4 regions of the Tardiphaga sp. P4_G1 genome follow, and region 2 is predicted to be linked to each of the others. Evidence: riboswitches for the same ligand, from Rfam matches in the RefSeq annotation. Region 2 holds a riboswitch; each other region holds the start of a gene.
What was found. A riboswitch is a leader RNA that binds a small molecule or an ion and turns the genes downstream of it on or off. The one in region 2 is predicted to bind cobalamin.
Positions count from the first base shown of each region.

Region 1: it holds a riboswitch for cobalamin, as region 2 does, so the genes downstream of both, AC1DUY_RS12940 (DUF1636 family protein) here and metE (5-methyltetrahydropteroyltriglutamate--homocysteine S-methyltransferase) in region 2, are expected to answer to the same signal.
Region 3: it holds a riboswitch for cobalamin, as region 2 does, so the genes downstream of both, AC1DUY_RS19150 (TonB-dependent receptor) here and metE (5-methyltetrahydropteroyltriglutamate--homocysteine S-methyltransferase) in region 2, are expected to answer to the same signal.
Region 4: it holds a riboswitch for cobalamin, as region 2 does, so the genes downstream of both, AC1DUY_RS20775 (ribonucleoside-diphosphate reductase subunit alpha) here and metE (5-methyltetrahydropteroyltriglutamate--homocysteine S-methyltransferase) in region 2, are expected to answer to the same signal.

Region 1 is NZ_JBFUJU010000005.1:43,442-50,642, reverse strand. It holds gene cobN (cobaltochelatase subunit CobN) at 1-2,975, opposite strand, end outside; gene cobW (cobalamin biosynthesis protein CobW) at 2,991-4,004, opposite strand; gene cobU (bifunctional adenosylcobinamide kinase/adenosylcobinamide-phosphate guanylyltransferase) at 4,005-4,535, opposite strand; gene AC1DUY_RS12940 (DUF1636 family protein) at 4,532-4,981, opposite strand; cobalamin riboswitch at 5,091-5,281, opposite strand; gene cobT (nicotinate-nucleotide--dimethylbenzimidazole phosphoribosyltransferase) at 5,381-6,436, shown strand; gene cobS (adenosylcobinamide-GDP ribazoletransferase) at 6,437-7,201, shown strand; gene AC1DUY_RS12925 (tyrosine phosphatase family protein) at 7,194-7,201, opposite strand, start outside.
Region 2 is NZ_JBFUJU010000001.1:607,209-614,409, forward strand. It holds gene AC1DUY_RS03000 (ATP-binding protein) at 1-166, shown strand, start outside; gene metE (5-methyltetrahydropteroyltriglutamate--homocysteine S-methyltransferase) at 214-2,601, opposite strand; cobalamin riboswitch at 2,706-2,917, opposite strand; gene AC1DUY_RS03010 (peptidoglycan DD-metalloendopeptidase family protein) at 3,086-4,489, opposite strand; gene AC1DUY_RS03015 (protein-L-isoaspartate(D-aspartate) O-methyltransferase) at 4,597-5,247, opposite strand; gene AC1DUY_RS03020 (response regulator) at 5,540-5,917, shown strand; gene surE (5'/3'-nucleotidase SurE) at 5,942-6,709, opposite strand; gene AC1DUY_RS03030 (hypothetical protein) at 6,963-7,201, shown strand, end outside.
Region 3 is NZ_JBFUJU010000007.1:357,224-364,424, reverse strand. It holds gene AC1DUY_RS19160 (TAXI family TRAP transporter solute-binding subunit) at 1-1,119, shown strand, start outside; gene AC1DUY_RS19155 (PepSY domain-containing protein) at 1,180-2,628, opposite strand; gene AC1DUY_RS19150 (TonB-dependent receptor) at 2,631-4,913, opposite strand; cobalamin riboswitch at 5,020-5,209, opposite strand; gene AC1DUY_RS19145 (alkaline phosphatase D family protein) at 5,355-6,908, shown strand; gene typA (translational GTPase TypA) at 7,141-7,201, shown strand, end outside.
Region 4 is NZ_JBFUJU010000008.1:282,774-289,974, forward strand. It holds gene AC1DUY_RS20770 (ribonucleotide-diphosphate reductase subunit beta) at 1-36, opposite strand, end outside; gene AC1DUY_RS20775 (ribonucleoside-diphosphate reductase subunit alpha) at 182-3,115, opposite strand; cobalamin riboswitch at 3,235-3,449, opposite strand; gene AC1DUY_RS20780 (hypothetical protein) at 3,639-3,824, shown strand; gene AC1DUY_RS20785 (GlxA family transcriptional regulator) at 3,831-4,796, opposite strand; gene AC1DUY_RS20790 (HD domain-containing protein) at 4,963-5,604, shown strand; gene AC1DUY_RS20795 (glycosyltransferase family 87 protein) at 5,576-6,772, opposite strand; gene ftsH (ATP-dependent zinc metalloprotease FtsH) at 6,939-7,201, opposite strand, start outside.

The sequences.
Region 1 (7,201 bases), on a different contig from region 2:
TCGCAGGTCATGCCACCAGCTTCTAGCGTACGGGCACGCGCGCGGACATTGGCCGCAATGGGATTGGCGTCGTCGGGTTCGTCGAGTTCGGCCACAGCGCTCACGGCGGAGCCGATGATGTCCATCTGGGTCGGGAATGCATCGCGGAACAGGCCGGAGACACGGAAGGTCACATCCACGCGTGGGCGCTTCAGTTCCGACAGTGGCGTGATCGCAAAGCCGGTGACACGGCCCGAGGTTTCCTCCCACAGCGGCCGGGCGCCGATCAGCGCGAGCGCCTGCGCGACATCGTCACCGCCAGTGCGCATATTCGCGGTGCCCCAGGCCGACAGCGCGATCGCGCGCGGCCATTCGCCGGCCTCCTGCCAATAGGATTCGACGAGCCGTTCTGCCGCAAGTTGCCCGATACGCCAGGCGGATGGCGTCGGCACGGCGCGGACATCGACCGCGAAGAAGTTACGTCCGGTCGGCAGCACATCGGGGCGTCCACGCGTTGGCGCGCCAGATGGACCGGGCCGCACGAACTGCCCGTCGAGTCCTCCGAGGAATGCGGCCGTCTCCGCGCCACCGCAGGCATCGATGGCGGGTCGCAGTTTCGTAATGATCCAGCCGAGCACCGCGGTGGCGCGCGTCCAGGCGGGATCGCAGGGCAGCTGGCCGGAGACAAGTTGCAGCGCCAGCCTTTCGATTCGTTCGACGGTGTCACCTGTGGTGCGCCACACCGCATCGCTGACATCGGCAAGAACACCGGGGCGCGGGCCGAGATAGTCATCGGCCATATCACGGGTCAGAGGGTCGAACGCACCAAGCCCGAGATCGGCAGCCAATGCGCGATGCAGTGACGCATCCTGCGGCTTGATATCGGAGCGTGGCAGGCGCGCGATGGACACCAGGAGATCATTGCGCTGGGCGTCCTCGGGCACGCGGCCAAAGATGTGCAGTCCGTCGCGGATCTGCATTTCCTTGAGATCGCAGAGATGCGCATCGAGCGCGCGCAGCGCCTCGCCCGTCGGTGTGTCGCGGGTGACATTGACGTCGGCATCAATCTGCTGCGCGCGGGCGAGCGACAGGATGTCTTCGGCGATCACGGCAGCGCGCTTGGGATCGAGATCGGTCGCCATGGCATATTCGTCGACCAGATTCTCCAGCCGCGCCAGATCGTCGTGCAATTCGGCCCGCGTCATCGGTGGTGTCAGGTGATCGATGATCACGGCGGAGGTGCGGCGCTTGGCCTGAATACCCTCGCCGGGGTCATTGACGATGAACGGATAAAGATGCGGTAGCGGACCGAGTACGGCATCGGGCAGACAATCGGCCGACAGGCCTGCGCTTTTCCCCGGCAGCCATTCGAGATTGCCGTGCTTGCCGAGATGCACCACCGCATGGGTATCAAAGTCGCGGCGCAGCCAGAAATAAAAGGCGAGATAGTGATGCGGCGGCACCAGATCGGGATCGTGATAGGTGCTCTTCGGATCGATATTGTAACCGCGTGCCGGCTGCACGCCGACAGTGATATTGCCGAAACGATGCAGGCCGAGACGGAATGCACCGTCGACCACATGCGGATCGTTCTCAGCTTTGCCCCAGCGTGACTCAATAGCCAGCCGCACATTGGTCGGCAGCGTCGCAAAGGCCGCGTGATACTCAGCCAGCGGCCACGTCATGCCACCGCTTCGCTCGGCGCGACCGGCAAGCGCATTCGTTGGACCCTGTTGCAACAGCTGCATCATGGCGGTCGTCGTGTCAGGCGCGTCACCAGTGCCGTAGCCGGCTTCGCGCATCGCGGCGATCACATCGATCAGGCTCTGCGGCGTATCGAGGCCGACGCCATTGGCAAGGCGTCCATCGCGATTGGGATAATTGGCCAGAATCAGCGCGACGCGTCGTTCGCACGCCGCAGCGCGGCGCAAGCGCACCCAGGCGCGCGCCAGATCAGCGGTCGCATCAATCCGATCCTGCACCGGCTGCAATGTTGTCGGCGCAAAGCCGCCGTCGCTGGCGCCACGTTCCTTGAAGGCGATGGCATTGGCGAAGATGCGGCCATCGACTTCCGGCAACACCACATGCATCGCCAGATCGCGCGGCGTCAGGCCGCGAGTAGAGGCTTCCCAGCTGGCCCGCGAGATACCTGCTTGCGCCACCTGCAGGATCGGGCAACCTGACGCCGACAACACGCCGGCATCGTCATGCGCGGTCGCTGTGGCGAAGGCCGTGGCGTTGATGATGATATCGGGCGGATAGGCCGCAAGCGCGGCGCGCAGGAATGCGGCGGAGCGCTCATCTTTCAGGCTGGTGACATAGAGGCAAACGGCATTGAGACCCCGCGCGCTCAAAGACAGACGTACCGCATCGATCGCGGCGGTGTCCCCACCTGCGACCAGCGCACGATAGAAGATCACGATGGCATTGGGCCGATCATCTGGTGTCGGTTCACTCGGCCAGAACCCGGCCGACGGCATCGGCCGCGCGGCGGGAGGTTGCTCTCCGTGACCGATCAGATGCGCGGCATAGCGCAGTGCCAGCTGCGCGTTGTCGACGCCGCCCTCGCTGCAATAGCGCCACAACGCATGGGTTTCGTCGCTGCTGACCGTGCCGCGGGCGGCCAGTTCGGCATTCCAATCCATCTCGCCGGGCAGGCAGGCGAACTTGCTACCGCGGCTCAGCGCGTCGCTGCGCAGACTCTCCACACCATGGGGCCAATAGCTGATGCCGCCGAGCATGCGCAGCACCACGATCTTCGCCTCAGCCAGCGTGCGCTCGACATAGAGATCGACCGACGCGGGATGACCGAGCGCCAGCATGTTGGTGAACCGCACGCTGGGGAAATCGCCCGGCAGTGTCGCATGCGCCGCATTGAACGCCGCCAGATCGCTGTCAGCCGCCGACAGCACGACGATATCGGCGGTGTCCTGCCCGAGATCGCGGGCGACGTCGCCGTCGTCAATGCTGCCGGAGGTATCGAGCTTCAGATGCATGCGGGTGAACCTGCGTTACCCGGCGAGTGCCTTTCGCACGGCGTCGCCGTCGAATCCCTTGAGGCCGATGACCACCAGATGCTCGGCCTGCATCACGTCCGGCCGGGCGAAGGCGAGTTCAACGCGAGCGCCGACGGCCTGCACCACGATCGGCGCGGGCTTGTCCGTAATGCGTGCATGACCCTTCACGCGCAGCACGCCATCGAGGCCAAGCGCGTCGCTGATGCGCGCACGCATCGCGTCGATGCTCGCAGCAGCGGTGGGTTTGACGACGATGCTGTCGAAATCGTCATGGTCGTGTTCTTCTTCCTCGCCGTGATGGCCGACACGAGCGGCCATGTCGTCCTCGGCGGCGGCATTGAGGCCGATCAGCACCGATGGCGCGAGATCGCCCTTCGAGCGCACGATGCTGACACCGGGGCGCAACACGGCTTTCAGCTTGGCTTCGATCTCGGCGAGTTTTTCCGGAGCGACGAGATCGCTCTTCGACAAAACCACTAGATCAGCGCAAGCGAGCTGGTCCTCGAACACTTCCTCGATGGGGTCGTCGTGTTCGATGCCTTCGTCCCTGGCGCGCTGTTCGGCAACAGCGTCTTCGTCCAGCGTGACACGGCCTTCAGAGAGCGCCAGTGCGTCGACGACAGTGACGACGCCATCGACAGTGGCGCGAGTCTTCACCGCCGGCCAGGCAAAGGCCTTCAACAGCGGCTGCGGCAGCGCGAGGCCGGAGGTCTCGATGACGATGGCATCGAGTGGACGCTCGCGCGACAGCAGCTTATCCATGGTCGGCACGAAGTCGTCGGCGACGGTGCAGCAGATGCAGCCATTGGTAAGCTCGACGATATCGCCGGGCGCACAGGCCTTTGCCGCGCATTCCTCGACCAGACCGCCATCGAAACCGGCATCGCCGAACTCATTGACGATCACGGCGATGCGGCGGCCATCGGCCTGGGTCAGCAGCGAGCGCAGCAGCGTGGTCTTGCCGGCGCCGAGAAATCCGGTGAGGACGGTGACGGGAACGCGGGACATTCAATTCTCCTGGGAACGCTTGAGCCAGAGCGGAAGTCCGGCTGCGATGAAAGCAACATTCGGCACGGCGGCCGCGATGATCTGGTTGAGGCGGCCCTGCGCATCGCGAAAAGCGCGTCCGAGCGGTGTCTCCGGCACGAGACCGAGGCCGACTTCGTTGGACACGAACACGATCGGATAGCGCGAGACATCGAGAAAACGCACGAGGCGCTTCGCTTCAATCTCTGGATCGCGCTCGGCCAACATCAGGTTCGACAGCCACAGTGTCAGGCAATCCACCAGCACGACGCGTCCGACCGTGGCCTCGCGCGTCAGGGCATCGACAAGCGCGAGCGGCTCTTCCACGGTGATCCAGCCTTCGCCGCGCTGCTTGCGATGCTGCGCGATGCGGGCATGCATCTCGTCATCACCGGCCGTCGCAGTCGCAAGATAGACTTTGGTCAGGCCGATGCCATCGACCAGCCTCTCGGCGAAAGTTGACTTGCCGGACCGCGCACCGCCCAGCACCAACGTGGTGGAGACCGCGGTCATTTCGGCGCACGCCCATCTTCAGGCGACCAACGCATCGGCGGCACGCGCGCGACCATGCCCTTGCGCAGCACCTCGGCGCGCTCGCGCCATGGCACCAGGCCGTAGTCGGCCTTCTGATAGGACTCCACGAAAGACACCAGCGCCGCGCTGCCGCTATCGGTCTGCAGATCGCCGAACAGGAACGTGTAGCCATCAGGGCTCGTCACCGCGACGGTTGCTGGCCGCTTGCAGACGCTGAGACACTGCACCGGACGCACCATCACGGCGGCATCGCCATCGCCGAGCGCGGCCTTCACCGCATCGAACATGTCCGGCCCAACGATCGTGCCGGTTTCGGCGGCCTTGCAGCTGATGCACACACTCACGACAACGGGACCAGCCGGCACAGGGCGCGGCGGTTCGACCGAAATTTGCTCGCCAGAGATATCGGCGCTGTCGTGATCCATCACATGCTCAGTTCATGCCCTCGCGGGCCTACGAGCTTTGTTGGATCGCGCCGACAGCATGGCCGTCGGTTCGCTCCCGTCCGGTGCACCCCGCCCCGACGACGCCTCCAAAGCACAGTTCGTGATGGCAGGTCTCCTGGCTTGCGAGTCACAGCCTGTTGCCGCCTTCCCAAGAATTCTGAAGAATTCCCAGTGGCACCGGCGCGGGCTCGTCGCTTACAGTTGCGGGGGCAGCGCCGGCCTCAAACCGGCTTCCCTATTCACCTTCCACGCGGAAGGACCATCGTAAAAGACGCTATCTGCCAGGTGCGCCGGGGTCAACCGCGCCGACGGACTGTCGCCCGGACCTGTTGACCTTGCAGGTCGTCTTGCGTCAGTTAGGCCGCGAAAAGGAACCCTATGTCCGCCTATTCCCAGCCCTTGTGGCAGCCGCCCGCCATTGCGCCTGTTGACCCGCAGATCGCGGCAGGAATCCGCGCCGCCATCGACGGCAAGGCCAAGCCGCTGGGATCGCTCGGACGAATCGAGGAGCTGGCATTGCAACTCGGCATGATCCGGCATCCGGGCGAGCCCCGCGGTGACAATGCCGTGCTGCTGGTCTTCGCGGGGGATCACGGACTCGTAGCCGAAGGCGTGTCGCAATATCCGTCGGCGGTCACGGTCGCGATGGTGATGACCTATCTGGCCGGCCGCGCCACGGCCAATGCTTTCGCCGCGGCCAATGACATCGGTGTGCGCGTGATCGACATCGGCGTCGCTGCGGAACTGCCTGTCCATCCGAAGCTGATCGACGCCAAGGTCCGCATGGGTACGGCGAATGCCGCGCGCGAGCCAGCGATGACGGCAGAGCACGCGGCCGATGCGCTGACGCGCGGCTTCAGAATCGCCGTCGGTGAGATCAAGGCCGGCGCAGACATCATCGCGCTCGGCGAGATGGGAATTGGCAACACGGCCTCCTCGGCACTGGTGGTTCATCGACTCGCACCGGCACCCCTGAATGATTGTATCGGCGTTGGCGCCGGGCAGGATGATGCCGGCATGGCGCGCAAGCGCGCGGCGATCACGAAGGCGGCAGCGCGCAGCGACGCAACTGCGCCACTGGATGTGCTGGCCCAATTAGGCGGACTGGAAATCGCGGGCATGGCCGGAGCGATCCTCGGCGCAGCTTCGCAACGGCGGCCGGTGATCATCGACGGCTTCATCTCCAGCGCCGCGGCACTGCTCGCCGTTCGTCTGTGCCCGGCTGCACGCGACTACTGCGTCTTCGCACACCGCTCGGCCGAACGCGGCCATGACATCGTGCTGAACGCGCTCGATGCCAAGCCGCTACTCGATCTCGGCTTGCGGCTCGGTGAAGGCACCGGCGCGCTGCTTGCGGTGCCGTTGGTCCGCGCCGCCGCGCGCATGCTGACCGACGTTGCGAGCCTCGACGACGTGCTGGCCGGAAAGATCTAGATGAGGCTGGATCCGCATCTTTTGAATGCGATCCGTTTCCTGACGGTGCTGCCGGTACCGGCAACTGTCGACGCGCAAGGGCCTGACTGGCTTGCGCGTGCAATGAAGTATTTTCCGGTGGTCGGCGCCGGCATCGGCGCTGCATCCGCAATCGTGTTTCTCGTTGCCGGCGAATTCTGGTCACCGCTGATTTCTGCCCTGCTGGCGATCACGACAAGCATCGCCCTGACCAGCGCGCTGCATGAAGACGGCCTCGCCGACACAGCCGACAGTTTCGGCGGGGGCTGGACCGTCGAGAAGCGCCTTGCGATCATGAAGGACAGCCGCATCGGCACTTACGGGGCGCTGGCACTCGGCCTCGGCGTGGCACTGCGTATCGCGGCACTGGCAACATTACCTGTCTGGGCAGGCGCGGCAGCGCTCTTTGCTCTTCATGCCGCAGCACGCGCCATGCCGGCCTTCGTGATGAACCGCCTGCCCTATAGCGGCGATACCAGTGCGATGAAGGTTACTTACGCCGAGGCGCCCGTACGATTTGAGGAATCGTTGTTTGCACTTGGTGTGGTTGTGCTTGCAGCAATCCCGCTTGCGCTCGTCTCGGTCGCATCGCTTTTTGCGGGTCTTCTGCTCGGCGCAGCGCTCGCCGCATTGCTCGCACTCTGGTCGCGTCGACTGATCGGTGGTTACACCGGCGACGTGCTCGGTGCCGTCGAGCAACTCTTCGAGATCGGTTTTCTGCTCGGCGTCGCAGCCCTGATCAAATAG
Region 2 (7,201 bases):
GGTGCGCGGCTATTGCAGCCACTATGGCCTCAAGACCGACGCCGCCGAACTGGAACGCGACGCGCTGGAATGGTCGACCACCCGCGGCTCGCGATCAGGTCGCGTGGCTTGGCAGTTCGTACAAGAACTCGCAGGACGCCTGGGCGTGAAGCTGGCCACAAAGTAAAGGCAAATGCCGCCCCGTCATGACAACGGGGCGGCATTCGACTCGCCCTAGGCGAGACTTCGCAACTCACGTGCCGCCGCGACCATATTCACGAGCGCAGGCCGCACCTCCTCCCATTTGCGGGTTTTCAGTCCACAATCGGGATTGATCCAGAGCTGGGAGTCCGCCAGCCGCTGCCGTGCAAGCTTGAGCAGATCGACCATATCGCGCGTTTCAGGCACCCGCGGCGAGTGGATGTCATAGACCCCGGGACCTATCTCGTTTGGATACTTGTAGGTCCTGAACGCATCGAGCAGTTCCATCTTCGACCGTGACGTTTCGATGGAGATCACGTCGGCGTCCATGGCACCGATAGCGTCGATGATGTCGTTGAACTCCGAGTAGCACATATGCGTATGGATCTGCGTGTCGTCACGCACACCCGACGAACAGATACGGAAGCTCTCCACGGCCCAATCGAGATAGGATTTCCATTCCGATTTGCGCAGCGGAAGCCCTTCGCGGAGTGCCGCTTCGTCGATCTGGATCATACCGGCCCCAGCCTTTTCCAGATCGAGCACCTCATCGCGTATCGCGAGCGCGATCTGGCGACAGGCGACTTCGCGGGGGATGTCGTCACGCACGAACGACCAGTTCAGGATCGTGACAGGCCCTGTCAGCATGGCCTTCATCGGACGTTCGGTGAGCGACTGTGAGTACTGCCACCATTCGACGGTCATCGGATGCGGCCGGGACACGTCGCCGAACAGCACAGGTGGCCGCACGCAGCGGGAGCCATAGGATTGCACCCAGCCATGCTTGGTGAAGGTGAAGCCGGAAAGCTGCTCACCAAAATACTGCACCATGTCGTTGCGCTCGAACTCGCCGTGCACCAACACATCGAGACCGATATTCTCCTGCCAGCGCACCGCCCTCGCCGTCTGGTTCTGCAGGAACGTCTTGTAGGCGGCATCGCTGAGTGTGCCCCTGACATGGGCCCCGCGTGCGTTTCTCACTTCCGCGGTCTGCGGAAACGAGCCGATGGTCGTTGTCGGGAATGCCGGCAGCTTGAAGCGTCGATGCTGTTCGGCAGCGCGCGTGGCAAAGTCACTGCCCCGACGACGCATTGTCGCGTCCACAGAGGCGACGCGTTTGGCGACCGCAAGATCGTGGATCTTCGACGATGCCAGTCGCGCAGCCGCCGCGGCGTCCGACGCGGCAAGCGTTGCAGCGACATCAGCGCGGCTGCCAGCCAGCGCTGCTCCAAGTGCGGCCAGCTCTTCCATCTTCTGGATCGAAAAAGCCAGCCAGCTTTTGACGTCCGGATCGAGATCAGTCTCAAGGCTGAGATCGATCGGCACATGTAGCAGCGAACAGGACGGCGCGAGCTCAACGCGATCCCTCCCCAGGAGATCGACCATGGGTTCCAGACTATCGAGCAGACTGGACAAATCGGACCGCCAGATATTGCGGCCATCGATCACGCCCAGCGAGAGGATCATGTCCTTCCGCGCCTTCGCAGCGACTTCATCGAACTGGTCCTGCGCGCGGACCAGATCGAGATGAAGCCCGGCGACGGGAAGCGACAGGGCCAGATCGAGGTTGTCGCCCAGCTCACCAAAATAGGTGTTCAGCATGATCCTGAGTTGCGGAACCGCTTCGGCAAAAGCCGCATATGTCTTTTGCAGCGCCTGCCGGGCCGGCGCGTCGAGATCGAGCACCAGACATGGCTCATCCAGTTGCACCCACTCGGCGCCGCTATCGGCCAATTCCCCGAGCACCTCAACATAGACGGGCAGCAATCTGTCGAGCAGTGTCACCGGATCGAATGACGCATCCGCGCTCTTGGCCAACTTCAGATAGGTCACAGGCCCGACTAGCACAGGTCGTGTCTGATAACCCAGCGATCTCGCCTCCTCGTACTCCTTGATCGGCTTGCGCGATGCGACACTGAAGGTCTGATCCTGCGCCAGTTCAGGCACCATGAAGTGGTAGTTGGTATCAAACCACTTGGTCATCTCCTGTGCTGGTACGCCTTGCGACGTGTCATGCGCATGAGAGCCGTGTGTACAGGCCTCGTCATGCGCGGCGCCTTGTGATCCACGTGCCATGGCAAAATAGGTCGCGAAGGAAACGTCTCCTCCCTTCCAGCCATAGACCTTCGGAATGGCGCCTACCATGACGCTGGTATCGAGTACCTGATCGTAGAATGAGAAGTCGTTCGACGGCATGACCGTGATCCCGAGCGACTTCTGACGCGCCCAATTTGCGGCACGCAGCCCGACGCCGACATCGATCAGCGCATTCTCGTCGATTGCACCGGACCAATAGCTTTCCAGCGCCATCTTGAGCTCACGCCGCGGACCGATCCGTGACGTTCCCAATGTAGCAACAGGAAGCGAGGACGTAGATTTGGCAGAAGACTTGGAAGAAGTAGACTTTGACACAGTAGACATGGCTTAACCCCAATGATTGGGGGCAAAAGGCCAAAGTGACACGTCTGGATTCCACGACGGCAGTCGCGGAATCGCAACCGCACCACCGGGACACCCCGCCCGAGGACGTTTATGTTGTCGAGGCAGGTCTCCTGGCTCGCGGGTCAATGCTGCTGTCCGGCCTTCCCAAAACCTTTGCAGGTCTCAGTGACTTTAATGGACAGCGGCTCACCGCTTACAGTTGCGGGGGCAGCTCCGGCCTTGGCTTAACGCCTCACCGGCTTCCCTCTTAGCTTCGGGCAAACCTTCCCGAAGAACCACGACATGTTCACATATGGGCAACATCGCGCGGCAGTCAACCGAGCTTGCGTGCGCAAGCTGCCCACTCGCAGCAGCGCGTCGAAGATTCCGGAGCTGGAGTGGGCCGCAGCCCCGGGATCAAACGTATCAAGCCCGGCACGAGGCCGGGCTTGCTTAAATGCGAACTACACTTCGTGGATTGCGCTTACGCCCCGTTGAGGAACTGCAGCGGATCGACCGGCGACGAGCCCTTGCGGATCTCGAAGTGAAGCTGCGGCGAAGTAACCTCACCGGACTGGCCGGACTTGCCGATCACCTGACCGCGCTTGATGGTCTCGCCACGCTTCACCATCAGCTCACTCGCATGGGCATATGCGGTGACGTAGCCGTTGGAGTGACGAACGAGGACCAGATTGCCGTAACCCTTCAGCTCGTTGCCGGAATAGGCAACGACGCCATCTTCGGCAGCCTTGATCGGCGTGCCTTCCGGCACGGCGACGTTGATGCCGTCGTTGGACTTGCCATTGGTCTTGGCGCCGTAGCCTGTGACCACGCGGCCGCGCACCGGCCAACGGAACGTCGGCAAAGCGCCGGTTGCGTCAGCGGCTTTAGTCGGCGATTCCGGCGCGGTTTCTTCAGGCGTCGTCGTGGCACTTGCCAGACGGGCCTTCTGTGCGGGCTCGGCAGACGCAACACGGGCCACGGCAGCGGACGTGACCGCGCCAGCCGGAGCGGCCGTCACGGCTGCGACGGGCGCAGCGAGCGGCGCTGCTACAGGAGCTGCATTGGCCGTACGCGCGCCGGGTACCGTGATCTTGGAGCCAAGCTTCAATTGGGCAGTCGGCGCCAGACCATTGGCGCGCGCGAGTTCGGCGACCGGCACGTTGTTCCGGCGCGAGATGCTCATCAGCGTATCGCCGCGATTGACGAAATGCATGGTCGATGCGCCGACGGCAGGTTTGCTCGCAGCAGCGGCAACGGCCGGAGTTGCCGCAGCGCCCTGGCGCGGAATGATCAGCGACTGGCCGGGCGACAGCGCGCGCGGACCCTTGTAGCCATTGGCCTGCAGGATCGCGGCCGACGAGACGTTGTAGCGCTTCGCCAGACCGTCGAGCGTGTCGCTGGTGCCGACGATGATCGAGGTGCCGCCATCACGGGCAAGGCCGTTGGTCGCTGCAACCGAGCGCGGCGCCGTGGAGCCGGTGGTTTCGATCGGCGCGCGTGCGGGCGGCGGCGTATACATACCGTTGCCGCCCCCGCTGACGGGAGCAGCCGACGCAACCGGACGGGCTGTCGGATAGGACTGCGGCGCCGAGATCGGCGGCGGCAAAGGCTGGGATTGATACTGCGGCTGCGGATTATAGGCCGGACGCTGATACTGCGGCAGTTCCTGGCGCTCGACCGGCGCACGTGGTGCCCGCTGCGGCACAGAGCCGGTGGTTTCGCCCTGCCAGCCAAAGCCACGGGACTGCCCCGAGTCAAAACTTGGATTCTGAGATAGGCGTGTCTGCATGTCGGCGCTGCAGCCCGCAAAACCGATAGACATCAGCGCCAGCACCGCGACCTGCGGAGCGCGACGCGAGTAAAGCAACTCGACAACGCTGGACATTGGTTACTCACTCATACGCAACAAACAACTGAATTGAGTAAACACCGTCTCCGTTACCAAGCCTTTAACCTTGCGACCAACACGTGACAGTCGTTCACGAACTTTTTTCAGAGTTCGCGCGCGATGCCCGGCAGCGCTGGCACAAAACGCACGTCCACCAGCTCCTTTCGCTCCAATCCATCCCCGGTTTTGCGGATCCGGACTAGGGTCTGGACGCCATTGTGAGGACCAACCGGCGCAATCAGAATACCGTCCTCCTCAAGTCGGTCGGTCAGCGCCGCGGGCACCTCCTCCACAGCGGCGGTCACGACGATCCGGTCAAACGATCCCAAATTGGCAGCCGGATTGAGGCCATCGCCGAGCATGACCTCGATATTGTGGAGGCCAAGTGCCTCCAACCGGGTCCGGGCGGCATCGGCCAGCGTGCGATAGCGCTCAATGCTGAGCACGTCGCGGACGAGCTTTGACAGGATCGCGGCCTGGTAGCCCGATCCCGTGCCGACCTCGAGCACACGGTGACCAGCATTCAATTGCAGCTGTTCGGTCATATAGGCTACCACGAAGGGCTGGCTGATGGTCTGACCGCAGGCAATGGCCAAGGCCGTATCCCGCCAGGCATGGGCGCGATCGTTCGGCTCGACGAAGCGATCACGCGGAATATCCTCCATTGCGCGCAGCACCAGCCGATCGCTGATCCCACGGCGCCGCAGACCAAGCTGAAAGGTCATCTGTTCAGGCGGCTGTCCGACGGTAATCATGGAAATGCCTCACGCAGCACAGGTTAGAAACACTCTCGATCTAGCAAAGATAGATTGATGTATTTCTGCGATCGGAACCGGGATAGCCTAACGACAACTTTTATTGTTCCGCGCGCGGAACCAGCAACATACCAGCCTGTTATGGGCGGGGCGCTGAAATCCTGATCTTGCTCTATCTGGTACCGAACACGCGACATGCGTCTTTGGGTCACGAAAATGGCAATGCGTCGAGATTGCGTTCAACCCGGGAATTTGCGATTTTGTTCAGAGGATTGGGGCAAGGAAACCGGCCATGACTGCAACGAACCCGCCGGGCGGCTCCGTCTTCCTGGTCGAAGACGAGGTCATGATCCGCATGATGGTCGCCGATATGCTCGAGGAACTCGGCTACAGCGTGGCCGCCGAAGCCGGTGACATCAACGAAGCGATCAAGCTGGCTGGTACTGCCAAGTTCGACATCGCGATCCTCGACGTCAACGTCAACGGCAAAGTGATTTCGCCGGTCGCCGAGGTGATTGCATCGCGCAACCGCCCGTTCATCTTCGCGACTGGCTACGGCGCGCAAGGCCTGCCGGAAGAATTTCGTGACCGCCCCACGCTGCAGAAGCCGTTCCAGATGGAAACGCTGGCGCAGGTGCTGTCCACGACGCTCAAGGGGGTCGCGGTCTAAGCGAGCCCCTCGCTTCTCGAAACCTCAGCCCAGCGCTTTGGTCAGCGCTTCGGAGAATACATCATCCGTGCGATCGAGACGCAGCGGCGTGACCGAGACATAGCGCGCAGCAAGGGCGGCAAGATCGGTGCCCTCCAGCGGGGCTTCCGCGGCGACGATGCGCTCGAAACCGATCCAGAAATACGGATTGTTGCGGCCATCGCGCCGCTCATCGACGCGCAAAAAGCCCTGATTGCGCTTGCCCTGCCGGGTGACAACGACACCTTTCACGTCGTCGGCCGCGCAGGCCGGGAAGTTGACGTTGATGACGGTGTTCTTCGGCACGCTCGCCTTGATGACCTTGCGCAGCACGTCCGGCCCATATTTCAACGCGGTCTCCCATTGCGGGTTGTGACGCGTTTCCATCGAGAATTCCTGGCTCAACGCCACCGACGGAATGCCGAGAATGGTGCCCTCGAGCGCACCTGCGATGGTACCGGAATAGACCACGTCCTCGGCGACGTTGCGGCCCTTGTTGACGCCGGACAATACGAGATCTGGCTGCTTGTCTTTCAGGATATGGCGCGCGCCCATGATGACGCAGTCGGTCGGCGTGCCGCGCACGGCATAGTGCCGCGGGCCGACTTCGCGCAGCCGCAACGGATCGTTCAGCGACAATGAATGCGACACACCAGACTGATCGAGCTCGGGCGCCACCACCCAGACATCATCCGACAATTCCTTGGCAATCTGCTCGATGATCTTCAGGCCGGGGGCGTGAATGCCGTCGTCATTGGTGCAGAGAATGCGCATTCGTGAGGTGCCTTTTCGATCGGGAGGGCCGCTGGCCGGCTCCGGTTTTGCCAGCATGTGCCCGCTTTTGCCACCCCCATTTTGGGCGCTACTCGTGCGCTGCTGAGGCTGTCTCGAAGGCGATTTTTCCCGCAAGCCGGAACATTTCGGCGTCGCCGCGATTTCTTATCTAGGTAGGTGAGTGCCAGTTGCGTCTGAAGCATGCGCGCTCGACCCGGTGGCCTTGGTCGCAGCGCCCCACAGGGCGACGGAGATGGCGAAACAGCTCGAACGGGTGTTGATCATCGGATTGCCGGCGATCGCGGTTGTCGCCCTGACGGGGTGGCTGCTGCTTCCCAGATTGGCCGAGACCAAGCCCGATCTCGCCCTCAATACGGCGGTGATGGCAACAATGCCTGACGAGCTGAGTGAGGAGGACTTTGCCAAACCCACTCCTTCACAACTCGTCAGCGTCCCCGACGCCGCGGAGCTCAACCGTCTCAGCCTTTCCCG
Region 3 (7,201 bases), on a different contig from region 2:
AAGGCCGATCTCGCGATCATCCGCGGCGATCTCGAAGTGCCAAAGAATGCGCGCGCCGTCGCCACGCTGCGCAAGAACGTTGCTGTGATCTGGGTGCCGCCGGCCGCCAAGGGCAAGAAATCCGGGCCGAAGATCACCAAATTCTCGCAGCTCGCCGGACGCCGCGTCGGCGTGATCGGCAAGACGCAGGCCAACGTCAACCTGCTGAACATCATCCTGCGGCAATATGGCGTCGATCCGGCCAAGGTCACCATCGTGCAGTTCTCGACCACCGAAGTGGCTGAGGCCGTGAAGGACCAGAAGGTCGATGCGTTCATCGCGGCAGGTCCGGTGAACAGCAAGATCACCAATGATGCGATCCAGGCCTCGAGCCGCGATGGCACGCCGACTTTCCTCGCGATCGATTCGGCCGAAGCCATCGCGCAGAATTTCCCGATGTATGAATCATCGGAAATTCCTGCAGGCGCATTCGGCGGCGCGCCGGCGCGGCCGGACGATGACGTCAAGACCGTCAGCTTCTCGCATCACATCGTGGCGCGGCAGAGCCTGTCTGATGTGACCATCGCCGCCTTCACGCGGCAGCTGTTTGCAATCCGCCAGCAAATCATCAATGACTTCCCGCTGGCGGCGAAGATCGAGACGCCCGATACTGACAAGGATGCGGTGATCCCCGTGCATCCCGGCGCGGCCGCCTATGTGGATGGCGAAGAAAAGACCTTCCTCGATCGCTACAGCGACTACATCTGGTGGAGCCTGATGGGGCTCTCGGCGATGGGCTCGATCGGCGCCTGGTTCGCGAGCTATCTCAAGAAGGACGAGCGCAACGTGAATGTGTCGGAGCGCGATCGTCTGCTCGACATGATTGCCGCCGCGCGCAAGAGCGAGTCCCTCGAAGAGCTCGATACGATGCAGGCGGAGGCCGACGATATTCTGCGTCATACCCTGAATTGCTACGAGCATGGTGCCATTGAGGAAGGCACGCTGACAGCCTTCAATATTGCGCTCGAGCAATTCCACAACGCCGTCGCCGACCGCAAGGCGCTGATCGGCATGATCCCGCCGGAGCCGATGAATCCGCCGGAGCAATTGCGTCAGCCGCCGCGGCCGCTGGCGGTCTAGAGTCTTTCGTTTTGACGCGTTTTCTTCACGCGAACCGGGACCACTTCGCTTGAAAACGCTTTAGCGCTTGAGATAGCGCCAGCCGATCACGACGCCGCTCGCCGAGACGATGGTGCCGAGAATCGACAGCAGCCACACCACGATGTCCCAGGCCGGGCGATACATCAGCAGCAACTGAAAATCGAAACTGTGCAGCGCATTGAACAGCCAGCGATAGGTACGCCGGCTTGAGTCGACGCGGCCGAGAATGTCGCCGGTGACCGGGCTGATGTGAAACCAGGTTTGCGCGTCGTCATCGAATTTGGCGCGCAACACCGGCAATTCGCGCTCATTGTGATGCGCATACCAATAAGCGTCATATTTCCAGAGGGTTATCTGGCTTTCGAGGCGCGAGTCCGGCAGCAGCATTGTTGCGGCTTTCCAGAGACGATCTTGCGACAGTCTTGCGATTTCGCCGCTTGTCGGATTGATCGCCATCTTCGTGCCGTCGCGCTTCGCGACGATCATCAGCGGCATGCCGTCGATCCATACGAAGCGTGCTTCGACCGCGGGCTTATCGGCCGGTGCGCGAATGGCCGCAGCGATATCAGGCGCGTCGTGGCCGGCATAGGGTTGCAATACCTCACGTGGCGTATTGCGGTCGGCAAAAACGCGGCCGGGATCAAGCGACAGCCAGCCCGAGAACATCCAGGTCAGCACGAACAGCCCGGCGATCAGTCCGGTGACGTGATGCCATGCCATCCAGCCGCGATAGGGCGTGATATTACCGCTCGCATAGCGTCGCTTGAGGCGCACGCGCAGAATGCCGATCCAGATTCCGGTAACGCCGACGATCAAACAGATGCCGGAGATCCAAAGCACCACGAGCCGCCACAGCGGGCCGTCCTTGCGCAGCACGGTCGGATAGATCCAGTGCGGGATCGAGCCGAGCCAGTTCCAGACGCGTTCGGTGCGGTTGGTATCGAGTGCGATCTCGCCGGAGCGCGAGGAGACGTAAAGCTTGGTGCCGGCATCGTCGCCGAGTGTGATCAGATACAATGGTCGCAGCGGATCGTAGCGTGCGGTGACACTCCACTGATCGCGATCGACGGTCTCTTCGAGCTGAGGCGATTTGCTGGCAGGATGATGCTGCGCAACCGCGAGCGCCTGCTGTTCGTTGATCTCGGTGATGGCGCGGCCATCGGCGGCGGAGATCGCCTGCCGTTTGCCGTCCCAGCCAGTCAACCGATACACCGGCTCATCGGCGATCATGCTCAATCGCAATTCGCGCGGATAGCGCGTGGCACCGGCAGCCTTCATCGCCTCGTCGGGAGAGAGCGCCACTTTCTCCCAGACGATATCGGGCAATGCCGCCAGCCGCTCTTTATCGGAGAGGCCGGGAAACGCGACATACATCATCACCACGCCGGAGATGAACCACATCGCGAAGAAGAGGCAGGTGACGATGCCGATCCAGCGGTGGCCGATATACAGCCACCGCCGGAGTGTGCGTGTCAGCTTGCGCGACAAGCTCAGAATTTCACGTTGACGGCGAGCTGGGCGGTGCGCGGCATGCCGAGCATCCACTGATTGTCGCTGTAGCTCGACGTCGCGTAGATCTTGTCGAACAGGTTGTAGACGCGCAGCGACACTGTGGTGTTGACGTCCGGCTTCCACTGCAGGCCGGCATTGACCAGTGTGTAACTCGGCATCTCCAGCGTGTTTGCATTGTCTGCATACGTTTTGCCGACGATCTGGAAGCCGGCATTGGCCGACCAGTTCGCCGCAAAGGCCCAGGTTGCCCAGACGTTGGTGACGTTCTGCGGCACGTTGAACGGCACATTGCCGGCGTAGTTCACAGCGATGCCGCCCACGTTCTGGATGAAATCGTCATATTTCGCGCGCACGAACGCGGTGTTGGCGTCGACGCGCCAGCCATAATCGAGCGAGACGCCGATCGAGGCCTCGATGCCACGCGAAGACTGCTGGCCCACCTGCACGACCCGTGTCAGTGTCGGGTCGGTTCGGTCCGGCGTCAGCAGGTTGTTCTTGACGATCTGATAGCCCGCCAGCGTCCACTCGCCACGGCCGCCCCAGAACGACTGCTTGACGCCGATCTCCACCTGTTTGCCGGTGGCCAGATCGAATTTGGCGTTGGCGTTGCTCGCCGTGATTAGGCCGCCCACAGGATCGGCTGCGACCGAATACTGGCCGTAAAAGGCCAGATCCTTGATCGGTGTGTAGACCACACCGGCGCGCCAACTGGTCGAAGAATAGTCCCGGCTGTAGCTGTTGGCGGCATTGCGAACGTCGGTCCGCTCGACGGTCGGTTGGTCCTGGCGAACGCCGGCGATTAAGGACAGTTGCTCGGTGACCGACAACCGGTTCTCGGCGAACACCGCGTACTGGTTGGTCACGCTGGAGAAGTCCGACGTAAGCGGATCGGGACTGAAGTACAGGCCAGGATTGAAATTGATGGCGTCGACCGACGACGATCCACCATAGGGCGAGTTGGTCGAGCGCTTGAAGTCGATGCGGTTGACGTCGAAGCCGGCGACGAATTCGTTGGCCATCCCGAGTACATGGCCCTTGAACGTGGCGTCGAAGCGGTCGCCGATCTGTTGCTGGTCGTGGAAGATTTCCAGATAGGTGCTGCGGTCGATCAGGCCGGTGGCCGGATTGAACGCATAATTTTCGAGCTCTTTCCAGTGCCGCTTGCTGTACAGGTAGTACAACGTGTTGCGGATCGAGATGCCGTCGGCCACTTGCCACTCGGTCTTCACCTGATTCCAGCTATCCTGCCAGCGGATGGTGCTGTCGCCTACATTGTAGTTCTTGAAGCGCAGCGCCGGATCGAACTGGCCGTTGATCAACGGCGTGCCGAAATAGCGCATCGGCTGGCGATCGCCGTAGTCGGTCGAGATCGTCCAGACCACGTCTTCGGTCTGCTTGACCTGCACGGCAGCATGCAGCGCTATGTTCGAGCTGTTGCCGCGGTCGACCCAGCCGTCCGACATGTTGCCGGTGGCTGTGATGCGATAGGCGACGTCCTTGTTGATCGGGCCGCCGCTGTCCACGGCGATGCGGCGTTCCATGTTGCTGTCGAGCGATATCTCGGCCTGATTGCGCGGAATCCATGATGGCATCTTCGAGATGATGTTGATCGCGCCGCCGACCGCGCCTTCGCCGAACATCACGGAGGCCGGACCGCGCAGCACCTCGATACGCTCGGTGGACCAGGTGTCGAACGGAAAGTTCACGGTGCCCGCGCCGACATAGAGCCGCGTGCCATCGAGCAGTATCTTCACCGAATCCGTGCCGGAGAAGCCGCGGGTGCTGTAGGCGACGCCGCCATTGCCCGGATCTCCGATGGCGGTGATGCCGGTGGCGTTCTGCGTCACCGCGTCGAGCACGTTCTGCTGGCCGCGTTCGGCCATGGTTTCTGCCGAGATCACTTCGACGCTGGCCGGCGTCTGCAGGCGCGTGAGGCCGAGGCGGCTGCCGGTGGATGCAGTGCCTGTGAGGTTGAGCGTCGGCGCTGCGAAGACAGCGCCTGTCGGCGTGGCAACCGGCGCGCCGGTATTGGCAGCGACATTGCGCTGTTGCCGCGAGCGCGCAGCGCGCGATGCATTGCCGTTCGTGGCGCGGCGTGCGCGTTGAGGTGTCGCTGACGGCTGAACGACAACAGGATCGAGCGTCTGGCTCGACTGTGAGGTTTGCGACCAGCTTTCGCTCGGACACAACAAGCAGGAGAGAGCAACAGAATAAAGAAAGGGAGTATGTCGCTTCGATGCAACGGGAGAAACGGAGGTCATGAACAGGACTCGCGGTTACGTGGCACGTCACCGCAAACCAAGTCGCCCCGCCGCTTTCAAACAGGCAGTGTGACTTCCACCAGGACACCCCGCCCAATGTGCTCGCGTGTGACCACGACTGGCGGCAGGTCTCCTGGCTCGCGGGTCACTGCCTGTCGCCGCCTTCCCAGGTGAACACCCAGTGGCTCTTGGCGCAGGCTCGCCGCTTACAGTTGCGGGGGCAGCCGCGGAATCGGGGGATCCCCCTCACCGCATTCCCTTTTGATCCCCGAAGGGAACCGTCGCGTTCACGTTAAGGTGAAATTTCCAAATGTGTCAATCAAGCTGCCAATCATTCGCAGCTTGCTTTGGCGGGTGTTGATATTGCGCATCACCTGTCATCGCAGCGTCAAGCGATCTGCCTAGAGCCACTGGTGCCAGAGCCAGGATCAGGAGTTCGCCATGGCACTACGTTTATCCCGTCGTCGCTTCCTCGCGCACTCAGCCGCAGCAGGCGCAAGCTTCCTGGCGATGCCTTACCTCAGCCGCGCGGCGGATCGTCCGGTCGTGTCGCATGGCGTGCAGTCCGGCGATGTCGGGACGAGCAGCGGCATGATCTGGTCGCGTGCGGATAGACCAGCGCAAATGATGGTGGAAGTCGCCACGACCGAATCCTTCAGTAATGCGCGCATGTTGCCGGTTATCACGGCGCTGCCCGAGAGCGATTTCACGGCGAAGCTGCTGCTCGACAATCTGCCCGCGGGACAGGACATCTTCTACCGCGTCAAATTCCGCGATCTCTCGCATACCGAGATCGTCGGCGAGCCCGTCGTCGGTCGCTTCCGCACGGCGCCAGCGGATCGCCGCGATGTGTCCTTTGTTTGGGGCGGCGATGTCGCCGGGCAGGGCTGGGGCATCAATGCCGAGGACGGCGGCATGGTCACCTTCGCCACCATGCGCAAGCACAATCCGGATTTCCTGATCCATTCCGGCGATACCATCTACGCCGACGGCCCGATCCTGCCTGAAACGAAACTGCCGGACGGCAGGATCTGGAAAAACACCATCACGGTGCCGGAAAAGGCGAAGGTCGCCGAGACGCTCGACGAATTCCGCGCTGCGCACAAATACAATCTGCTGGACGACAATGTCCGCGCCTTCAATGCGCAGGTCCCGATCTTCGGCCAGTGGGACGATCACGAGGTCACCAACAACTGGTCGCTCTCGAAGCAGTTGCCGTCGTCTTACAAGGAGCGCGACATCACGCTCCTGGCGGCGCGCGGTGCCCGTGCCTTTCACGAGATGTATCCGATCTCGGTCAATCCGACCGAACCCGGCCGCGTCTATCGCACGCTCAATTACGGCCCGCATCTCGACGTCTTCATGCTGGACGAGCGCAGCTATCGCGGCCCCAACGGCCCGAACCTGCAGGAGAGCTATGGTCCGGATGCGTATTTCATCGGCCCGGAGCAGATGGCCTGGCTGAAGCGCGCCTTGATGGCCTCGAAGGCGACCTGGAAGGTCATCGCCTCCGACATGCCGATCGGCCTCGTCGTCTATGACAACGCTGCCGACAAAACCGGGTCTGAGGCCATTGCGCAGGGCGACGGGCCAGTGCGGGGCCGCGAGCTGGAAATTGCCGATATCCTGCGCTTCATCAAATCGGCCGGTATCCACAACACGGTCTGGCTGACCGCCGACGTGCATTACACGGCGGCGCATTACTACAATCCGGAAAAGGCGCAGTTTCAGGATTTCGAGCCGTTCTGGGAGTTCGTTTCGGGCCCGTTTCACGCCGGAACTTTCGGGCCGGCGGCGCTCGACAATACCTTCGGTCCCGAGGTCCGTTTCGTGAAGGCGCCGGGGCCCGATAAGCAGAATTTGCCCCCGTCGGCCGGCATGCAGTTCTTCGGTCACGTCAAAATCGACGGCCAAAGCGGCCAAATGACCGTTACCTTGCGGGATCGGGCCGATATGGCCCTTTGGGCCACGGTTCTGGACCCGAAATTGGGCTAACCATTTGGCAGATTCGCATTGTTTTTCGGCGATTTCCCCCTATATTGCGCCGCAACGCGTCCGAGTACCCGGCCCCTTCTGGCCGGGTTTGCTTTTGGAGGGATTGCCCCAGCGCGTTTTCAGACGAGGCAGTTATCGAACGCGCTCGAGCGCAAGGCATAAGCCTTTTGTTGTCGAGCATGTCTTGTTGAACCCGCTCAAGGGCACCCAGACCGTAACCAGAAGAAGACCTATGAACCTTCGCAACATTGCTATCATCGCCCACGTTGACCACGGCAAAACCACTCTCGTGG
Region 4 (7,201 bases), on a different contig from region 2:
TTTGGGAGCGGATGAGGTATCGGACCAGTCGAGCATGGGTGTTCCTTGCGTATTTGTTCGGCCCTCATGGTGAGGAGCCCGCTTCTTCAGCGGGCGTCTCGAACCATGAGCGTGGGGCCATCCTTCGAGACGCGGCCAAGAAGCCGCTCCTCAGGATGAGGTCAGTGTGTTTGGCGCACCCTTACTGGCACGCCTCGCATTCGGGATTGTCGATCGAACAGGCCATCGCTCCGGACAGATCCGGTGCAGTGACGGCGGAGGACTGAACGAGGATCGGCGCACCCGCCGTCTTCGCCGCAGCGACTGTCGCTGACACGGCATTGAGCTTGCCGTCAGTCCCCTTCAGCGTCGACTTCTCCACATGCGTCGCGCTGCGCGAGCGCAGGTAGTAGGTCGTCTTCAACCCCAGCGTCCAGGCCAGGCGATAGAGCTGATCGAGCTTCTTGCCGGATGGATTGGCGATATAGAGATTGAGCGACTGCGCCTGATCGATCCACTTCTGACGGCGCGAGGCCGCTTCGATCAACCACGCGCTGTCGATCTCGAACGAGGTCGCGTAGAGCGCCTTGAGATCGTAGGGCACGCGATCGATCGATCCGACGCTGCCGTCGAAATATTTGAGGTCGGAGACCATCACCTCGTCCCACAGGCCCCTCTTTTTCAGATCGCGCACGAGGAAGGCGTTCACCACCGTGAAATCGCCCGACATGTTCGATTTCACATAGAGGTTCTGATAGGCCGGCTCGATCGACTGCGCGACGCCGCAGATATTGGAGATCGTCGCCGTCGGCGCAATCGCCATCACGTTGGAATTGCGCATGCCGGTGGACTTCACGCGGTCACGCAGGCCGTTCCAGTCGAGCGTGGTCGAGCGATCCATCTGCACGCCACCGCGTGCCTCCGCTAGTATCTCGATGGAGTCGATCGGCAGGATGCCGCGGCTCCACAGGGATCCCTCGAAGGACGGATAGCGGCCGCGCTCGGCGGCGAGATCCACCGATGCCGAGATGGAATGGAAGGCAATCGCTTCCATGCTGGTGTCGGCAAACGCCACGGCCGCATCCGACGCCATCGCGATGCCCTGCGCCTGCAGTGCATCCTGAAAGCCCATCAGACCCAGACCCACCGGACGGTGCTTGAGGTTCGAGCGGCGCGCTTCCGGGATGGTGTAGAAATTGATGTCGATGACATTGTCGAGCATCCGCATCGCCGTGGTCACGGTGCGCTTCAGCTGTGCGTGGTCGATGCCATCCTTGCCGATATGATTGAGCAGGTTGACCGAGCCGAGATTGCAGACCGCGACTTCGTCGTCCGACGTATTCAGCGTGATTTCCGTGCAGAGATTCGACGAGTGGATGACGCCGGCATGCTGCTGCGGCGAACGCAGGTTGCAGGGATCCTTGAAGGTGATCCAGGGATGGCCGGTCTCGAACACCATGGTCAGCATGCGACGCCACAGATCGGTGGCCCGCACCTTCTTGAACACGCGGATCTCGCCGCGCGCGGCCTTTTCCTCATAGACCGCGTATCGTTCGGCAAACGGCTTGCCATAGAGATCGTGCAGCTCAGGCGTCTCGTCCGGCGAGAACAGCGTCCATTCGCCATCGGCCTCGACGCGCTGCATGAACAGATCCGGCACCCAGTTGGCGGTGTTCATATCGTGCGTGCGGCGGCGATCGTCGCCGGTGTTCTTGCGGAGATCGAGAAACTCCTCGATGTCGATGTGCCAGGTTTCCAAGTAAGCGCAGACCGCGCCCTTGCGCTTGCCGCCCTGATTGACGGCGATGGCCGTATCGTTGGCAACCTTCAGGAACGGCACAACGCCCTGGCTCTCGCCATTGGTGCCCTTGATATGCGCGCCGAGACCGCGCACGCGAGTCCAGTCATTGCCGAGACCACCGGAATATTTCGCCAGCAGTGCATTGTCCTTCACCGACTTGAAGATGCCGTCGAGATCGTCGGCCACCGTGGTGAGGAAGCACGACGACAGCTGCGGCCGCTGCGTACCCGAATTGAACAACGTCGGCGTCGAGGCCATGAAGTCGAACGACGACAACAGATTGTAGAATTCGATGGCGCGGGCTTCGCGGTCGATCTCGCGCAGCGCGAGGCCCATGGCAACGCGCATGAAGAAGGCCTGCGGCAGTTCGATGCGATTGCCCTGCACATGCAGGAAGTAGCGGTCATAGAGCGTCTGCAATCCCAGGAACTGGAACTGAAGGTCCCCTTCCGGCTTCAGCGCGGCAGCGATTCGCTTGAGATCGAAGCGCGCGAGTTCGGGATCGAGCAGCTCGGCCGCAATGCCGGTCTTGATATAGGCGCCGAAATATTCGGCGTAACGCGTGGTCATGTCGGCCTGCGACGCGTGGGTCGGCGTGCCCCCGACAAAGGACAGGACTTCGGTACGCAGTTTGTCGAGGAGCAGGCGGGCGCTGACAAAGGTGTAGTTCGGCTCCTGCTCCACCAACGTGCGCGCGGCCATGATGCCGGCCAGTGCCAGCTCATCCAGCGTGATGCCGTCATAGAGATTGCGTCGGGTTTCCTCGAGCACCGGGGCGGCATCGACGCCATCAAGGCCGGCGCAGGCCTCGTTGACGATCAGCGCGAGACGCGCCGAATCGAGCGGGGCGCGGGTGCCGTTGGCGAGCGTGACATGCAGCACCGGTGCCGTGGAGACGAGCGCCGGCTTGGCTGCCAGTTCCTCGGCGCGGGTGCGAGCGCGCTCCTCGCGGTACAGCACATAGGCGCGGGCGACCTTGTGGTGCTCGCTGCGCATCAGCGCCAGCTCGACCTGATCCTGGACGTCCTCGATATGGAAGGTGCGGCCTTCACCGACGCGGCGCGTCAGCGCCGCCGCGACTTCGCCGGTCAGCTGTTCTACCGCCTCATGCACGCGGCGCGACGCCGCTGCCGTGTGGCCCTCGACCGCGAGGAAAGCCTTGGTCATGGCCACGGAAATCTTGCCCGCATCGAACGGCGACACCGTGCCGTTGCGTCGGATGATCTGCATCGAGGGTTCGCGCGCAGGCGCAGCGAGCGTTTCCGGCGACAGTTGAATCAGCGGCGCATGAGCCGCATCGCGTCCGTTGGACAAAACAGAAGATGAAGTAGGCATCGGCAAGACCCCGTGTGATGCATCAAGCAATGGGGGCTGGGGCCGAAAGGACGCTGCAAAATACACGGCGGAGATCCGCCGGCATTGCCTGCAAGCGACCGCTGGGACACCCCGCCCATGGACGTTCTGGTGTCGCGGCAGGTCTCCTGGCTCGCAGGTCAATGTCTGTTTCAGCCTTCCCGATGCTTGCGCATCAGTGACTTCAATCGAAACAGACTCACTGCTTACAGTTGCGGGGGCAGCGCCGGAATATGACGAAAAACAACGTCTTTACCGGCTTCCCTCTTAGCCACCAAGTCTTGCGACAGGGCGGACCGTGACATCTACATTTGGTGTGACCCGCGGTGTAGTGTCAAGCGGGCATTGGAGCCGAACGCAACAAATTCGGTAGGGCTGTTGGTTCAGTGGACAACCGCTTGCGTGGCGGAAACCGCGGGGTCGTTGACGGTTTCTGCACGATGCGATTCGTTGCCGCCGAGCACCGCGAAGCGCAGAACATCGTGATCAACCGATGGAGGATGCGATGCGCGACCTGATGACGACCACTGAAAGGATCAACTTCAACGCTTTCGTGGGGCACGCAGGCGCGGTCACGGCGTTCGAGACGACGGATCAGATCGCCCGGCGCCGCCTCGACGAGATGCTGAACGAAGCGCTGATGGACAGCTTTCCTGCGAGTGATCCGATTTCTTCGCTGCAGCTCGCCTGAGCAGAATCAGACCGCGCGAAAGCTGGCCCGATAGTGGCTGGGCGTCAGGCCCAGGCGTCGCACGAAGACCTGACGCATATGTTCGGCGGTGGTGAAACCGGATTCATAAGCCACCACCTTGAGCGGCAGATCGCTGCCTTCGAGACGGTTACGCGCCGTGTCGATCCGGGCGCCCTCGACAAAATCTGCCGGCGTCATCTTTGTTTCCTGCTTGAATGTCCGCGCGAAGGTGCGCGCGCTCATGCCCGCCACATCGGCCAGTTCATCCACGCTGTGTGCGTCACGCAGATGCGCCATCACATGGGCATGGACTCGCGCGATCGGCGAGTCCGGCTCGGCCGGCGGTACCAGATACGGACTGAATTGCGACTGGCCACCCTGGCGCTGCGCCACCACGACCAGACGCTTGGCCACAGCCAACGCAACGTCCGCGCCATGATCTTCCTGGACCAGCGCGAGACCCAGATCGATGCCTGCGGTGACGCCGGCTGACGTCACCAGCGCACCGTCACGACTGTAGATGCGATCGAACTCCACATGCGCTTTGGGAAAACGCAGCGCCAATAGCGGCGCGTTCTGCCAGTGCGTCGTCACCGTCTTGTCGTCAAGCAAGCCTGCATGGCCGAGCGCGAATGCCCCGGTGCAGACCGAGCCATAACGCTCCGCATGGAGCGCCGCATTGGCCAGCCACTCTGTAAGCTGCGGATCCGCCTCTGCCGTCGGCAGCCCAGGCCCGCCGGCCACCAGAACCAGATCCCAGGGTTTGTTCGCATCACTGAACGCCAGATCGGCAGATATCCGCAGGCCGTTCGATGCACGCAGCGGCGCGCAGTCTGCAGCGACAAGTGTAATGTCGTAGCCGTCGCCCGGTGCAACGAAGCCATTGGCCTCCATGAACACATCAAGCGGACCGGCTACGTCCAGCGACTGGACGCCCGGAAAGATCGCAAGAGCAACGGTCTTCATGGTGATGCTTCATTCCGACGGCGAGGACAGGCCCAAGTCATTCTGAATAGATAGTCGTCTTGCGGCAGGAAATCACGGGCGAATGGCAGCTTTGCAGGGCGCGGCGCGATTGCGAGGACACCGCCCGCCGGCGACAACGGATGCATCACAACACCCCCGCAAGGAGCATCTCATGAGCAAGACCATTGCCGGCATCAAAGTCCCTGACAGCGCCCTCGCCCGCCAGGTCGATCAGCTGGTGCGCGATACCGAAAGCGATCTTCTGTATCATCACTCCAATCGCGTTTTCCTGTTCGGCGCGCTCGCCGGGCAGCGCAAGGGTCTCAAGGTCGATTCCGAGTTACTTTATGTCGGCGCGATGTTTCACGACCTGGGCCTGCAGGCGCCCTATGCGAGCAAGGATGAACGTTTCGAAGTCGATGGCGCGAATGCTGCCGCGGACTTTCTGCGCAGCCACAGTATCGATGAGCGCGACATCGACGATGTCTGGGACGCCATCGCGCTTCACACGACACCGGGCATTCCCAAGCACAAACGGCCTGTCGTCGCGCTGGTGACCGCAGGCGTCGAGATGGACGTCTTGGGTCTGGAGTATGAGGCCTTCACCGAACACCAGCGCCACGAAGTGTGCACGTGCTATCCGCGTGGCCATGACTTCAAGAACGGGATCATCGATGCGTTCGCTGCGGGGACGATCCACAAGCCGGACACGACCTTTGGCAACGTGAAGGCTGACGTGCTCGACCTCCGCGACCCCACCTACAAACGCGGGAATTTCTGCAGCATCATCCTGAACTCGGCGTGGAGCGAATAGACTCCCGGACGCGCATGGCGATCAACGCTGCCACCAGCAGCGTTGCGCCAAAGCCCGTGGGAGCGCCGAAGAATGGATAGGAAATCAGGAGCACAGCTGCGAGGCCGAGCACCGGCAGTTCGTGACGGCGAAAGCCTTCGGCGAGACCGATACGGGCGATGAAGCCGATGGCAATCGCAAGCACCATCACGTCGTACAGGAAAAGGTAGGGCGTCGTGAGCAAGGCGCCGACCGCCAGTGCAGCGGCTTTCAATTCATAGCGCACGCTGCTGCGCCAAAACGGCACCAGCACCGCTACGACGGCACCAATCATGATCCACTGAAACGTCCAGGCCAGCGGCTCGCTGCCGTCAAAATAGCGCACCAGTGCGAAGATGCTCTGCATCTTGCCCCATGGCGCGCGGCCTTCGGTGAGGAAGGCCTGCGAGAACATCGGCATCCAATGAATAAAGGCCTGCCAACTCTCGGTGCCGAAAGCGAGCCACGACACCGCGGCCAGCAGCACGGTGGTGATGCCTGCGCTGACAAACGCCTTCCATTGCGACGCTGCGATCAGCATCAGCGGAAACAGGAAACCATATTGCGGCTTGTAGCTGAGCAGACCCAGACAGATTCCCGACAGGATCGGCCGCGTCGGCAGCAGCACCAGCATGCCGCCGATCAGCGCCGCGGTCAGAAATCCATTCTGCCCGACAAGGCCGTTGGTCATCACCACCGGAAAAGCCGCAGCCAATAAAAGGCCGAAGGGACGACCGACGATCGCACGCATCGCCGCCAGATACGGCACGAAGCTGACCGCAGCCCAGCCGGCAAAAGCTACAGCATAAGGCAGCTTTGCGAGCAGTGCCGCGATGAACAGGAACGGCGGCGGATAATGCCAGGCGAAATTGCCGGGATAGCTCTGACCGAGAACCGCAATCTGGACCTTTTTCTGGATGTCCCAGTCATAAGCCCACGCCGGATGACCATCGAGCACCAATCGCCCGGCAGACCACACATTGACGAAATCGGTGGGCGAGCCGAGGCCGTCTTCATAGATCCAGCCGCGACCGTAGAAGGTCGGGAAGAAGGCGAGATGCAACATCGCCAGGATGATGCAGACAATCAGCAGCGCCGGCGGAATTGGGCCACGCTCGGGTGTCGAAGTCATGGTGAGCGGCGCTGGCATAGGGTCCCCAATGCGCATCAAGGGCGCCGGGCGACAGTGCCGAGGGAAGTTTGAGGAAGGTTTAAGTGGGACGTGGTCCCCAGATCGAGCCTCGCTCCATTTGAGCTACAGATAACAAAAAACGCGGCCTTTCGGCCGCGTTTTGCATATTTGCGTGTGAACGACTTTACGCCTGCGGCTGCGGCTCCAGGCCACCGTCCGGACGCGGGCGCGGCTTGCCAGCGGGCGGCACAGCCGAAGTGCGCGGACCCGACGGCTCCAGCACCGACTCGCGGTTCGGCTTCTTGCCGTTCAGCAAATCCGTGATCTCGTCGCCCGAGAGGGTTTCGAATTCGAGCAAGCCCTTGGCCAGCGTTTCGAGGTCATCGCGCTTCTCGGTGAGGATCTTGGTCGCTTCGTCATAGCCTTCGGCGACCAGACGCTTCACTT